One region of the Desulfosalsimonas propionicica genome, then DNA from elsewhere that is predicted to be linked to it. Evidence: riboswitches for the same ligand, from Rfam matches in the RefSeq annotation. Region 1 holds a riboswitch; the other holds the start of a gene.
The links. Region 1 has a riboswitch for cobalamin ahead of trpD (anthranilate phosphoribosyltransferase). Riboswitches for the same ligand answer to the same signal wherever they lie in the genome.
Positions count from the first base shown of each region.

Region 2: linked by a shared signal. The riboswitch ahead of HNR65_RS04720 (TonB-dependent receptor plug domain-containing protein) and the one ahead of trpD (anthranilate phosphoribosyltransferase) in region 1 are both predicted to bind cobalamin.

Region 1 covers NZ_JACDUS010000007.1:8,826-16,288, reverse strand. Annotated here, with positions in the region: gene HNR65_RS12000 (hypothetical protein) at 174-470, opposite strand; gene HNR65_RS18030 (TonB-dependent receptor, PUIUD motif-type) at 586-2,685, shown strand; gene HNR65_RS11985 (ABC transporter substrate-binding protein) at 2,764-3,864, shown strand; gene HNR65_RS11980 (class I SAM-dependent methyltransferase) at 3,867-4,544, shown strand; gene HNR65_RS11975 (class I SAM-dependent methyltransferase) at 4,624-5,322, shown strand; cobalamin riboswitch at 5,560-5,782, shown strand; gene trpD (anthranilate phosphoribosyltransferase) at 5,831-6,943, shown strand; gene HNR65_RS11965 (alcohol dehydrogenase catalytic domain-containing protein) at 6,989-7,463, shown strand, end outside.
Region 2 covers NZ_JACDUS010000002.1:297,989-305,451, reverse strand. Annotated here, with positions in the region: gene HNR65_RS04725 (addiction module protein) at 1-200, opposite strand, end outside; gene HNR65_RS04720 (TonB-dependent receptor plug domain-containing protein) at 549-2,513, opposite strand; cobalamin riboswitch at 2,666-2,853, opposite strand; gene rsmG (16S rRNA (guanine(527)-N(7))-methyltransferase RsmG) at 2,893-3,564, opposite strand; gene HNR65_RS04710 (DUF4124 domain-containing protein) at 3,997-4,524, opposite strand; gene HNR65_RS04705 (hypothetical protein) at 4,584-4,970, opposite strand; gene HNR65_RS04700 (PilC/PilY family type IV pilus protein) at 5,005-7,463, opposite strand, start outside.

The sequences.
Region 1 (7,463 bases):
TAAGAACCAGGATTTATGTGAACACATTGCATTTTCACTTAAATCCTGCTCCACCCGTATAACATAAACAATCCAAAAGCCACGAAGGCAAAAAACAGGTCGAAACCTGTATTGCGCCTTCGTGGCTTTTTTTATTGGCGCTTCATTTTTGATGCCTTCGTAAAAGTCTGATTTCAGATGGTGCCGTAGATGGTGCCGTAAAAGTTCAAGATCAAGGCTTGCGCAATTTCGTAGAATGCAGCGTAGTTATCCGTACGTGAAATTCTGAGAAATTGCGCGTAACGCAGATATTGGACTTTTACGCCGCCATCATTTTTGAATCCATGAATAAAAGGAAGAAAGGAGGTGATGCCAACCCAAAATAAAACAAGCTGAACAAACAGTATGAAGAGGGAAGGCAGCCGCGACCCGCCAGTCTGCTCAAGCTGCCTTCCCGGGCAAAGCCCCCCCGAGGAGAGGTATGCTTTCACTAATTTATTTCCAAATCATCCCTGTGTCAATCCGGCTTTCAACAGGGCCGGCGCTTCGGGCGGGCTTAGCGGCATGTGAAATCATTTTTGAACCAACTCCAAAGGAGAAGGATAAATGAAATTCATTCAGTTACGCTTTGCCCTGTTACTGGCTGCGGGGCTTTTCTTTTGCCTCCCGGCTCAGGCGCAGGCCAAAGAAAACAAAACCAGCGTGCAGCAGGCACCATACCGCCTGGACAGGGTCATTGTCCGGTCCCATCCAATGGGCGAAAAAGCAATGGAGGTAACACCCGATGTCACGGTGATCAACGTTGACAAATTTGAAAAAGCCGGAAGAATTCATCATGTTCAGGACCTGTTAAACGAAATCCCGGGCCTGGACGTCATGCAATCCAATATTACCCCAAGCCCTTCTGAGCAGGTCTACATCAGGGGGCTGGATCAATCGCGGATCCAGATATTTCTGGATGGAAAACCCATGCGGCTGATGGGAAGAATGGGATATTACAAAATCGACTGGACCACTATGCCGATAGACAACGTGGAATCCATTGAAATTATCCGCGGCAGCCACTCCCTTCTTTATCCATTCTCCATGGGCGGCGCCATCAATATCATCACCAAAAAAGGCAAACAGACAGATGATCTCAAACCCGATATCGCTGTTGCTACCGAATTCGGCACCTATGGAGCGGAAAGCCACAGCGCCAACATTGAGGGAGGGTTTTCAAATGCCATCGGCTACGCCCTTGCCCTTGCAGACCGAAGCGGAGACGGATACCTCAGAAACAACGACTACAATACCACCAGCTTCAATTCCCGCATCTCGCTTTTTCTGCCCACTCATGGGACCCTGACGGCCGGCTGGGATTATGTTGATAACCAGACCGGCTATGCAGTGATAAATGATCCGGATGATCCGGCCAGTAACTACGACCCGGACTATCCGGTGGTGCGTGCCGATGAAATCGACACCTTTACCCACGATTATGAGGGCAAAGCCTATGCCGGCGGAGATTCCTACTGGGAAAAAACAACCAATGAATACAGCCTGCTTTTTGAGCAACCCCTCGGCCCCGGTGATCTTGAAGCCCAAATCTATCAGCATCAATCCGAACGCGACAGATTTTATTACAATGCAAGCGGAGAACAAAATAAACAACCGGGGACTGAAGAATTAAATACAGGCGTCTATATCAAATACCTCGACTGCGACCTGGCACAGAACCATTCCTTCTCCATTGGAGGAGAATACCGGGCCCAGGGAGATGATGACAACGAGGATTTTTATGAAATCCTGTCCGCCTATTTCCAGGATGCCTGGACCATCTCACCGGCTCTGACCCTTACCTGGGGGACCCGTTACTATGAATTCCGCAGCGATGCCTATCAGGCGGGATTCCCCGGATGGGGCATATTTTATCAGCTCAGTCCTGAAGAACAGGCAAAATATGAATATCGCCGGGTTGAAAAGGAGTGGTGTCCCAAGGCCCGCCTGAATTATGAACTGAATCCGGACCTGTCCCTTTATGCCTCCGTGAGCCGTGAAATGCGCACGCCTTGAATCTGAGACCTCTGGAGATGGGCGCAGGGTGCGTCCACAGAAGCTTATATGGCGGCAAACCCGGAACTTGAGACCGAAACATCCTGGACATATGAAACCGGGTTTATAAAAAAATTGCGCTTTGACACCAAGTTCCGCGCAGCTGCGTATTACATGGATATTTCGGACTATCAGCAACACAACTATATCTCTGGCGAACCAAGCGCACAGGTCTACAACATTGACGTGGAACTCTACGGTTTTGAACTCGAACTCAGCAAAAGCCTGTCCAACGGCTTAAGCGGCTACCTCAACTATTCATGGAAAAACTGGTCCCATGATGATCATCCTTTTGACTCCAAAGGGACCCATTACTTTATGGAGAACCAGCCGCAAAACACCGTCAAGACGGGACTGCATTACAGGCTCTGGAAAGGCGGCAGGGTATCGCTCAACGCAAAATACATCGATGAGCGGCAAAGCAAGCAGGATCAGATACTGGGTGACGTGATCACGGTGGATATCGGTGCGCAGCATACGTTTCATCTCGGATATACCGACTTTACCCTTAAAGGCTATGTCAACAATCTTACCGACCAGGACTATGAACTGCGGGCGGGTTACCCCATGCCGGGCATTACCGCCGGCATTCGGAGCGAATTTACATTCTGAATTTCTTACTTATCATCGCTTTCCGGCGGGGGACAAAAGGTTCCCGCCGGAGGCGATGATTGACTGGAGATTGGCATCATGAACCGGATACTGATTTGTATATGCACGTTGTGCGCATTATTGATGGTTTCGCCGCTTATGGCCGACACACTTACTGTAACCGATATGTCCGGCCGGTCGGTAACCGTGCCCCGTGATCCGGAACGAATCATATGCCTGGGGCCGGGGACATTGCGTCTCATCGTTTATCTCCGGGCCCTGGACAACGTTGTCGGGGTGGAATCCCTGGAAAAACAGCATCCCCGGGGACGTCCGTATTGGCTGGCCAACCCCGGACTCCACGACCTTCCGGTATGCGGACCCGGAGGACCGGCCAGCATCAATCAAAAACCGGATATGGAAGTGATTGTCAGGCTGGACCCTGAACTCATTTTTGTGACCTACATGGACGGGTCTTTGGCTGAAGAAGTACAGTCCGTTCTGGACATTCCTGTAGTCGTTCTGAGTTATGGCGCTTTTGCCACCTTTGACCCCACGGTTTTTGACTCCCTGGATCTGGCCGGCCGGATCCTGGACCGAAAACAACGGGCGGCGTCAGTGACCCAATATATCCTGGATGCGCAAAGCGACTTGCTGGCCCGGGCAAAACAAAGCACTGCCCCGAAAAAGCCAGAGGCATACGTGGGCGGTATCGGATACCGGGGGGTGCAGGGGCTTGAAAGCACGGAACAGAAATACGCCCCGTTTGACTGGGTATTGGTGGACAATATTGCCAGGGACATGGACGCGCGGCAAAGAACCCATGTGTTTACCAACAAGGAGACGCTTCTCAAGCTGAATCCCGGAACAATCTTTATCGACGGAGGGGGGCTGGCTCTGGCCGCCAGGGCCTACAAAAAAAATCCCGGAATTTATAATGCCCTGGCGGCTTTTGCCCGGGATCGAGTTTATATGCTGCACCCGTTTAACTGGTATACGACCAATATCGGCACGGTGCTGTGTGATGCCTATGCTGTTGGCAAAATCATGCACCCGGAGCCCTTTGCCGACGTGGATCTATCTGAAAAGGCAGACGAAATATACACTTTTCTGATCGGGGCGCCTGTACATGAACATATGGTCAAAGATTACGGTCCCCTTGGGTCAAAAGCCCCGTTCATTCGAAGAAACCGGAGGTAATCATGTTGCAGACTTCAAGCGGCCACGGCCGGGAATATAAACTCAATACAGCCAAGGCGGAATTTTTTGACGCCCATGCGGAATCCCCGTGGGCTGCGCTGGAATACTCGCCCGAAGAAAAAGCCAGGATCCGGCAGGCAATCCAATCCCTTCCAAGCCTGCACGGACAGACCGTGCTTGAGCCCGGATGCGGCACCGGCCGTTTGACCCGTATCCTGGCCGAACAGGTGGGTCCGCAGGGCCGGATTCTGGCCATGGACATCAGCTCCAAAATGGTACAAAAGGCTCACCGCAAGGTGGGAAAATTGCCCAATGTACATCTGCGCTGCGCGGCCATGGAAGCCTGCATTTTGCCCGGGGAGGAAGTGGATCTGGTTTTTTGTCACCAGGTCTTTCCCCATTTTGACGACCCGCAACAAGCCGCCAAAATCATGGCCGGGTGCCTGCGTCCCGGCGGAAGGCTGATGATCCTGCACCTGATTGGCAGCAATGAGATCAATGACCTGCACCGTAAGGCGGGAACGGCTGTGGCCCGGGACATGATGCCGGATCAGCAGGAATTGCAGCAGATGTTAAACCGGGCGGGTCTTGATATTGAGAAGATCAACGACGCCCATGACCATTTTGTTCTCATAGCGGGCAAGGGCACAGTCCCCGGGGCTGTACAGACAACAACCTGAACCGGGCATTTCAAATTTTGCCGCATATGGTGTGTCAGCGGGATAAACAATAAATGCAAGTCTGAAAAGGCCAGAAAAAATGAAACAGCATGAGGTGAAAGCCGGATTTGAAAAATGGTCTGTGTTTGAAAAAGCCAAAAAAGCCAACCGGATGTGCCATACAGAGGCGTATCAGGGGCTCAGGGAAATCCTGACAAAGAAATGCGCACCTTGTCCCCGGATCCTGGATATCGGGTGCGGGGACGCAGATGATATCTCGCTGATTCTGGAAGACCATCCTGTTTCTGAATACATCGGTATCGACAATTCGCCGCAGGTTCTCGGGCAAGCCCGGTCCCATCTGTATCAGCGACTGTCCTGTACATGGCATCTCATCTGTGCGGATTACACCGAGGCCCTGCACAGCATTCAGGCCCCCATGGATGTGATCTGGCTCGGTCTTTTCCTCCATCATCTGCCTCAGGAACAAAAGCGGTTATTCTTTCAACAAGCCTTCACGCTTTTGTCCCCGGCAGGAGCCGTTATATGCCACGACCCCGTGCTCCTGGAAACAGAAAACCGGGCCGGGTTCCTGGAGCGCATCTCCCTTGCCTGCCGGAACTGGCCGGAACTGACCCCTGATGAGAAAGAGATGCTCTGCCGTCACTGGTCTGATCATGGCCGGCAGGAGCATATCCCCATGCTGGAAGAAATCGCCGGGGAATCCGGGTTTTCACAAACGGAAATACTGTGGCGGGACCCGGACGCCTTCTACGCCCTGCTGGCCTTCCGGCGCTGAGCCACTGCATCAATTGGACTTCAACTGTAATAATGTCCTTTGACGTGGTCTTACAGCGGGACATTGGCCCTGTCGCCGGATAAAGGTCTTCTGTGTGGACAGCAATAAACTTTGCGGTATCCCGGGCGTGATCCCCTGCTGAAATAAACAGGCAGACATATTTCAGGGCGTCTGGTGTCACGCGGTATTTTATGACAATAAAAACGCTGTTGACAACAGATCCGGGCATGCATTAAAAAAAAGTGTACCTGTCAGGGTGCCGGGAGATACCTGCAGAAGATTTGGCGGGCAGCTTCCGGGTAAAAGGAAAGATGGTGCAAGTCCATCGCATGCCAGCCGTTGCCGTGATCCGGGGACAACAACCGCATAAGGCCACTTTCAGGAAGTCACTGCCTGGGGGGAAGGCGCGGTTCAAGGAAGATCCGTAAGCCGGAAAGCCTGCCCTGACGGAAGTTAAGGATTTTTGCTGGATCAAATCCTTCTGATAACATTTATCAGGAGGTGTTTTGTGACAGCAGCAATCCATCACGAATTCGGTGCCCTCATTTCCCGGCTGACCCGCCGTGAAAACCTTTCCCGCAAAGAAGCTGAACAGGCTTTTGCCACTGTTTTAAACGATTCCACCACCCAAATGCAGCAGGGCGCTTTTCTTGCCGCCCTTAGGACAAAAGGCGAAACAGAGGCGGAAATCGCCGGCGCCTGGGATGCCATCTATCAACTGGACACGGTCAAAATTCCCCTTAGCCCCGGCCTGCTGCCGGTTGAAAACAGCGGCACCGGCATGGACACTTTCAAGACCTTTAATATCAGTACGGCAGCAGCCGTGGCCGCAGCCGCACGAGGCATTTGCATGGCCCGGCACGGCTCCCGGTCCATTACTTCAAGCTGCGGAACAGTGGATATGGCCGAGGCCCTTGGCGTGGATGTCGAATGCCCGGCCGAAATGGTGGCGAGAAGCATTGAAAACGCCGGTATCGGCCTTTTCAACGGCATGAGCGCCACTGTTCATCCCGGCGCCCTGGGCCGGATTCTGTCTATGATCCACTTTGGCTCCACCCTCAATATTGCAGCATCGCTGGCCAACCCGGCCATGCCCGCAACGGGTTTGCGGGGCGTGTATGACCGGGAGATGATCCTGCCGGTCATCCGGGTAATGAAAGCCATCGGCTACCAAAAAGCCATTGTTGTCCACGGGGCAGCAGACGGCGCAGCCCCTGAGCAGACCGGAATGGATGAAGCCTCGGTAATCGGGCCCACTTTTTGTGCAAGGCTTCTTGAATCCGGCGAAATTGAAACCTTTACCCTTTATCCGCAGACATACGGCCTGGGCAAAGGCGATCCCGGGGATCTGGCGCCTTCAGGCAACATGGACACAGAGACCCGCCGCTTTGTCCGCCTTATGCGCAACAAGGAAAACAGTCTCCGTAAAGAAGCGGTCATGCTCAATGCCGCACTGATTTTCTATGCCGCGGACATGGTCTCAGGCATTGATGACGGCCTGGAAATCGCCGCCAATGCCATGGAAAGCGGGGACGCATTGGCCACCTTGCGGGCCTGGGTTGCCGCTCAGAACCGGGACCCGGAAACAGGACTGCAAACCCTGGAGAAATGGATTGAATAGCAACAGCCCTGCAAGCAAAGGGATGATTGCCGCAGAGGAGGGGCTATGAGGATAGTGTTGACCGACCGCAGATGCCTGGAAATCCAAAACAACAACAAACTGGAAAAAAGCGGCAAAGGCGAGATACGCCTTCGGGTGCTTTACTGCGCCATATGCCGGACAGATGCAAAGATGTGGGACCAGGGGCACCGGGATCTGATCCTGCCCCGGGTGCCCGGCCATGAAATGGCGGTTGCCGACAACCGGGGAAACCGTTACGTCATATGGCCGGGTATCAGCTGCGGCACATGTGTGCACTGCCGGGCAGGACGGGAAAACCGGTGTGAACATCTACAAATTCTGGGATTTCACAGGGACGGCGGTTTTGCCGACGAAATCATCGCCCCTGCGCACAGCCTGATCCCTGTTCCCGAAACCCTGGATCCGGCCATTTCCTGTTTTGCCGAGCCAATGGGCTGTATTTTCCATGCCCTGGCAAACTTCCCTGTAAAGAAAAACCCTCGCTTTTTGATTTACGGCG
Region 2 (7,463 bases), on a different contig from region 1:
TCGTTTCCGGAAATCAGTTTTGTCTTCCCATTTTCAAGCTGAGAAACCCTTTTTTCTGCCTCCAATGCCCATAGATGCTCAACCTCCTCTTCAACCGGAGGATTGAGACTGGCCAAAAGTTTATCCACAAGCTTTAAACGGGCATCTGCAGGAAGAGACAATGCCTTGTCGGTCACGCTGTCATGGTTTAATCCCATCATATACCTCCTTTCTCTACTTCAACCTTAACCGTACAAACACAATTTTTCAATCCTTGATGGCACCGTAAAAAATTCAAAAACTGGTATAATCACCAACCAATAAAAAAAGAACTTCTTGATTTCACTTAATACTTACTCACTTAAAACTGCCTGTAAAAAAATTTTTTACAGGCTCAAAAATGCAGCGGCGGGCTGTTGCCCGCCGACAGAAAGGGAATAGGAGGAGGAGGTAATTCCCTGTCGTGGAAGCCGCTTCCGGCTTCCCCTGCATTTTTTGGCAAGCCCGGGGATGGCGGCCCCGCGCGTACCGCCTACAGCTTCATGGTAAAGCCGAGGAGAAAATTGATTTTAGTAAGTGTATTTAAGACTTAATGCAAAATTGCGTCCTGGCATTGGATAGCCATCAGTATAGGAATAGTCCCTGTTAAAAAGGTTGTCTATTTCACCCCTCAAGGAAAGGTTTCCGGCGTGATTAAAGTCAGCCAACCGTTTTTCAATGGTAAAATTGGCAACACTAAACTTGTTTTTTTCACGAGGGACCGGATATTCAACATCCTGATCACCGGTGTGGGCAATGTTTAACCGCATGGAAAAACCGTCATTGTCAGAAACAGAAATACCGTATGAAATAAGCAGGTTTGATACATGAGGGAGATCTTCACCAGTTTCATCATCCTCATATTCTGTTAGGTAAGTAAAATTAACATATGGTCGGATTTTCCAGGCCAAATCCCATAGTGTAGCCAGATCATAAGAAAAATTGCCTTCAAATCCAGCAACAGTAGCATCTCCAATATTTTCCCAAGTGGTAATGAATGTTTGCATATCCGTTTTTGTTTCAATCTTATCTTTAAAATCAGTGTAAAAATATGTCAGAGAAAGATCAAAGGCATGATAATACCAGTCCAACCCGGCCTCGTATGTATGGCTTTTTTCCGGATCCAGGTCCGGGTTTCCTTTATAAGGATATGCAAACCCATAGTACTCAATATCATAATCGCCTGCCAGCTCTCTTGCAGAAGGCATTCTGAACCCTTGTCCGTAATTGGCACGAACCTTAAGGTTGTCCATAAAAAACCAGGATAGCCCAACCCTGGGACTTATATTGTCTTCATCCTCTTTTCCGCCCTCCCCTTTTTTCACTTCAACTTCGTAATCATCGTAGCGGAGTCCTCCGGTTATGGTGAGGCGGTCTTCAAAATACCTCGCTTTGCCAAGGATAAAATATGCCGGATTGTCAAACTCAGTTTTTTGGGGGGCGTTCTGACTGGTTTCATAATTGATCCAATCAACACCGGATGTTATGGTATATTTTCCTGGATCCCAGGTAAGCTGAGCTTGGGCGCCCTGAAAATCAGTCTTTCTTTCAAAATTATCAGTATTGGTCGGAATATCATAAAAATTATATTCATCATCACCTGTGAAATACCGTGTTTTCCAGGAAAAGATTCCATTCCTTGCGGTCCCCTCGTATATTAAGTCGATAGACTCATTCAGATTGTCCACGTAGTCATCCGGATCATTTTGACTTAACATATCTGGACTGCCGACTTTGTCTGCCTCATGGCTTGTATACATAAGGCCTATCCGGTTTTCAGGCAAAAACTCATAGCCAAGGTTTAAGCTGATATTTTTCTTTTCATCATAGCCGGTGTTTTTGTATTTTTCATCTTCTGCAGTATCATAATCATCCATGCTGCTAATGCTTGCGGCACCGGAAAAGTCAAAATTTCCACTTTTTCCGGAGAAACCAGCCTTGCTTTCCTGATAGCCAAAACTGCCAAGCGTGCCTTTTGCAAAAAAAGCCGGATTGTCTTTTCCCTGTTTTGTGATCACATTAATCACACCTCCGATGGCTGTAGAGCCGTATTGAACAGATGCGGGGCCGCGTATGATTTCCACTCTCTCGATATTTTCTGTCATGATTGTAGCCACGTTGGAGGTTCCGCTTCTGCGGCCGTTTAACAATACCAATACTTTGCTGTCCAGGTCACTACCCATTGAATCACCCCGGAACCCCCGAATTCCAATGGCAATTTGATTCCCGGGTGTCTTGTAAATATGTCCGATATTTTCTTCTGCCAGTAAATCTCCCAGGTTCGTGGCTGAAGACATTTGGATATCCTCTTCATTTAAAACCGTTACACTGGCATCGACCTCCTGCAAAGGTTCCTCAATGCGTTGCCCTGTAACCACAACCTCTTCCAGTCTCATCGCGGAGAGATCACTGCTGCCACCCGTTTCTTGTGCCATACCTGACAGGGGCCATAACATGCCAAGAATACATGCCAGGCAAACCATCTTTCCTTTCATCGCAGTTTCTCCTTCTGCTCATTTTGGTTGCAAGTTCCGTCCCAAGCCCAAAAAAAATCCCCGGACCGATATTTTCATCGATCCGGGGATGTCCCTTTTTTATCCTCAGATACATGCAGCCGCCGGGTTTTCTGGTCCGCGCATATCCCGGAGGCTATTTTCTCATTCAGGCAGGTCTTCTGACTTTTGGATCATCCGAGTTGCCGCGCCTTCCCCTTTCTTTTTTTGAAAAAGTGGCTTTTTGCGACTTTCGTCCCCAATTACAGCGGCGGGCCCGTCCCCGATTTTAACGAGGTTCCCTTTTCAGCCTTTGTAAGGCACCTGAAATGATATGTTGCGCATATGTTAATGAAACATAACAGGAAAAGTCAAGAAGAAATTACAAATCAGCTTTGACCATCACCACCACCCGGTCAATGCCCAGCCCAGGCAACCGATATTTCTCCAGCCTCACCCGGCCGCCTTCCCCTACTTGCTTGCCAAGCCCGGCGTCTTCCAGCTCAGTCTCATACCCCCTGCCCTTCATGGCCATGAGCACGCCGCCGGGTTTTAGCAGCGGCGCGGCCAGATTCATGAGCTCTGCCAGGGAAGTCACAGCCCGGCTGACCACCACGTCAAACTTTTGATCTTCCCCTGCCAGATCCTCGGCCCGCACATGCCGGGCGCAGATGTTTTCAAGCCCCAGGCGCCGGATAGCATACCCCACAAAGCTGATCCGTTTGCGCCGGCTGTCAATCAGGGTTAAATCCAGCTCCGGAAACGCGATTTTCATGGGAATACCGGGAATGCCCGCCCCGGTTCCCAGGTCCAGCACCCTGGCCCCGGATGCAATAAATTTTGCCGGCACCATGGAATCGAGCATCAGGTTTTCGGCAATTTCCAGAGGATCCTCCACACTAGTGAGATTCAAACGCTCTCCGGCTTCAAGCAGTTCTTCGGCAAATCGTTCCAAATTCCCGATTTTATAATCATCCAGAACGAGTCCAAGCCCTTTTCCTGCCTGAGCCACCCAGTCCTGCCACTGATGCCAGTTGGTCTGCTTTTCTTTCATATGTGGGTCAGCCACATGGCTGTTCTTTTAGTCTGGCAAAGCAAGCATTCGCAATTTGGCTGCCCTGTCATAACCTTTTATTCCCTGCTTGAACCGGTCAAGATCTGTGTTAAAAAAAATTCTGGCCAGATAAAAATTTAATTTTTTAAAGCGCTCGTCAGGTACAAGGCGCCGGAGCCAGATCTCTTTGAGATCAGCTTCATTGTAATGGTTGAAAGGCAGTTTGATGTCATCCACATCCCCGTATTTTACAACCGTTTCCACAAGCAGTGCAGTATCGATTTCTTTCAGGGAAATTTTTTTGGAATAACTCCAAAAGCATGCCCCCATCTAATGCGAAAAGTTGTGATTTGGGATGATGTCAATACCGGGAAATCGTATTGCGGAAAAACCCCTTCTTCCGGATCAATGATGGTGGAAAAAAACTTCTTCCTACCTCTGCCCGGCATTATCCTCTTTATCATTTATACGGCCGTTTAAGCGCTTGATTTTTTCGCTGAACGCCTTTTCCTGCTCGTTATAGCGTCTTATCCTGGAATTGAGCTCACGAATCTTCCGGGCATGGGCATTTCGTTCACTTTTGGTCATGTCATCAGTTGATTTCTGCTTTAGTTCCTGTTTTTCATTTTGCAGTTCTTGGTAAGTCTGCTGTAATTTTTCTCTTTCGCTATCCAGTTGTTTCGCGGTATTTTCTAATTTCCCGTCCCAGGTCTCCCCCGAGGCATGTCTGTTCTGTGACTGATTTCTTTTTCTGCTCTCCGGCCGTGTGCTCTCAGGGCGTGAAGAAACCGAATCAAATTTTTTCAGGGTTTCGCTGCTGTGTTCCGGTATCTGGGAAATATCATCCGTGTAATGCAACTTTCCGTTTTCATCTTTATACTGATAATATTCTGCCTCAACAGGGAGGCTCCATAAAAATAAAACAGGCATAACCAAAATAATATATACGAAAATTTTCATAATAATATCCTTATAATACTTGGCAACAAGCAGCAAACCACCTGAATAGTCCCGGAAGGTCACCTTCGGGATGGGCGTTTAAGTCTTTTTACCTCTATTACCTCCCCCTCATCGTTAAACCGCACACCCACATAGTCGCCCTCTCTGACTCCTGTTGTCCTTGCTTTATTACCGGCAATGTTAAAATTCCTGTCTCCAACCACGATTCTTGTATCGAATTTATAGTCAAGCGGGCCGATAACATCAAAATATTTTCTGGTTGTTTTTGAAAAGTCCGTTTCAGACGAATTGTAATTGGGAGCAGGACGAATCCGTTCTATTTTGACATCTGTCCTGTCGTTTTGTGCACTCGCATTGCTGCAAGGAAATCCGAGGATAACAGCAAATGCAAGAATGCAAGAATAAAAAACAATCTTTTTGGCTATAGGCTTTATTGCAGCATACATAAAACTGTATCCTTTCGATTGAATGAAAAAAGAATTATTGAAGTATACGCCAGTAGACCATTCCCTCCGGCCGCTCTGAAGATGCCTCTTCCTGTATATCACCTGTGGAATCGGTAAGATAATCCATATCCCCTATAGAAGTGGGAGTATAGATCATCTGGTCAAAAGATTTGCCGCTTTTTTCTGCATCGTCGTCTTTATTGACTTTATTATCCCCGGTGGTGTCAAACTGGGGGTTGTTTGAGCGGCCGCCGCTGCATGCGCTGACCCTGTACAGCCAGGAATATCCGCCTGCATCGCATGGGGATTCTGACGGAATAGACGAAATAAAGTTCACAATCCCGGAATCCCGTGCGGAGCCCGAACGAAGCGAGGGATCCCGTATAACCCGGGCGCGCTCATCAAGCAGATTGAAATACCACCCGGCATGATCGGTTTCACTGTCTATATCCCCTTCAGTAGGAGTAAAATAACTAATTGAATTATCAGAAAACATACGCCAATCGCTTCCGGCAGCACTTGCGGTCTGCTCAAGCAGCGTTAAACTGTCCGCGTTGTCAGGCGCGTTTGAAAGGACAGGATTAGCAGCTGTTGCCGTAAATTCTCCCAGATATCTGGAGGCCTGTTCATCTTCAGGCCAGGCGTCCTGCCAGTCCCAAACCCCGTAAAAACTTTGTTGATCGGTATTTTCAAAATCTGTCATTGCAATATACTGTCCGGTTCCAAAAACCACGAAATATCCTTCCTGCCCCGGTTCGCAGCCCATCCGCATAACGTCCGGCTCCACGGTAATGGGCTGGCCTCCGCTGTCATTGCTGACCTTTATAAGGGGTTCTGGATTCGTTTCCGTCCCGTATGCGATCTTCCAGTCACTTATCTCGTATAGATCGTCTCCGTTAGTATCCGTCAAATCAAATTTCCAGAGATTGCCTTTCAAATCGCCGGCATACACGTAATCGGCATACCCATCTGAATTCACGTCCGTTATGGCCGGAGATGACAGCCCGTTGCAGCCGACTGCACCGGTATCTATCTTTGTAACCGACAATAGTGCACCGGTTTCATCGTCTACATCCAGAATATACAATACTGCGCTTTCATTTTCACTGCCGTAGCCGTTTCCGAATATCACCACCCATCCGGCTGCCCTGGTTTTTACAATATAACCGGAGCTGTAGGAATAGCCCAGGTCGCTGTCATCAACAACCCCATCTCCGTTGCTGTCAGCTGCATATTCCCATTTCACAAGATCTGCTGCGCTGACCTCACTTATTGCATCCGAATCGCTCACGTTGAGACCGAAATAGCCCTTGCCGCCCTTGCGAAGCCCGCCGACAAGCAAAGTTGTGGTATCGCTGATCTTTCGCACAAAGGGAGCCCCGTCCACATAAAACTGGTGGCTGTAATCTGTTGAAGCCAGACCAGGCAGACTCCCCTTATCAATAAGAATCTTGGGGATGTAAGCGAACTTTTCTTCTCCGGTTTCTGCGTCAAAGACATGGAGCATACCGTTGTTGGCTCCAACGTAGACAACACCATTATAATACTCAGGGGAAGAATGCACCACGTCACCGAGCTTGCTGGCCCGGGTTCTGTATGTACCTCCGTTTGAAACATTATTTGACGGATCTCCCCGCAGGTAGTTTACAAGATTTTCTTCATAAGGAACCCCGGATTGTCCGTATCGAAACGGAACTCCGCTGGTACCGTCATAAGTAATTATTTCCCGGCTGTCCCATGATACTTCTTCGAGCTCCAAACTCGCACTCCAGATTGTGGACCCGACAGACCCGCTTTCCAGTTCTACCTCTTTGGCCATGACATCTCCGTGCCAGTTATCGGTGTTGTAAATCCCCTGATAAATGGTGGTGCCAACAGTACGCTGGACAGAATTGGTGGCAACAGAAGCAGCCGATCCAAGCCTGGACTCTATATCCTCCATCATCTCGCCCATGGCATCTATTAATTCCTGGGGATTACTGGCGTTAATGTATTTTCCGCGTCCGTTTACCGCTGCATGATACAGATCATCGATCTTGTTCTGCTCTGAATCTCCGGGATTTGGCCAGTAAGGACAGGAGCCCCCCCTCCCGCATTCAGGATATACACTGCGGTCAATGGTTCCGGTTACGCCAAAAGACACTGAATAGGTAATCATATGCTGGTGGGCGGCCTGATCCCAGTTTCGCGTGGGTACTACATCGGAAAGGTCTGGGTTCAGATCGTCTTCGTAATATTTCATGGCAACATCTGCAAGGGTGTTATAATATGAGTCCCCGAACGGATCCCCGTCAAAATCAGTGTCGTCATTTCCGTCTTCATTTCCAATAGACGGATTGCTTCCGTTCCAGTACCCGTCTGTCATGGCAATGCTGAATGCCTGCTGGCATGCTCCGCCCTTGTCCTCTGTAAAATACGGGTAGCTGTCTTCAGACATGTAACCGCTTACATAGGCCGGCATTGAAGAAATTGACGAAGGTCTGAGCCCCCCGC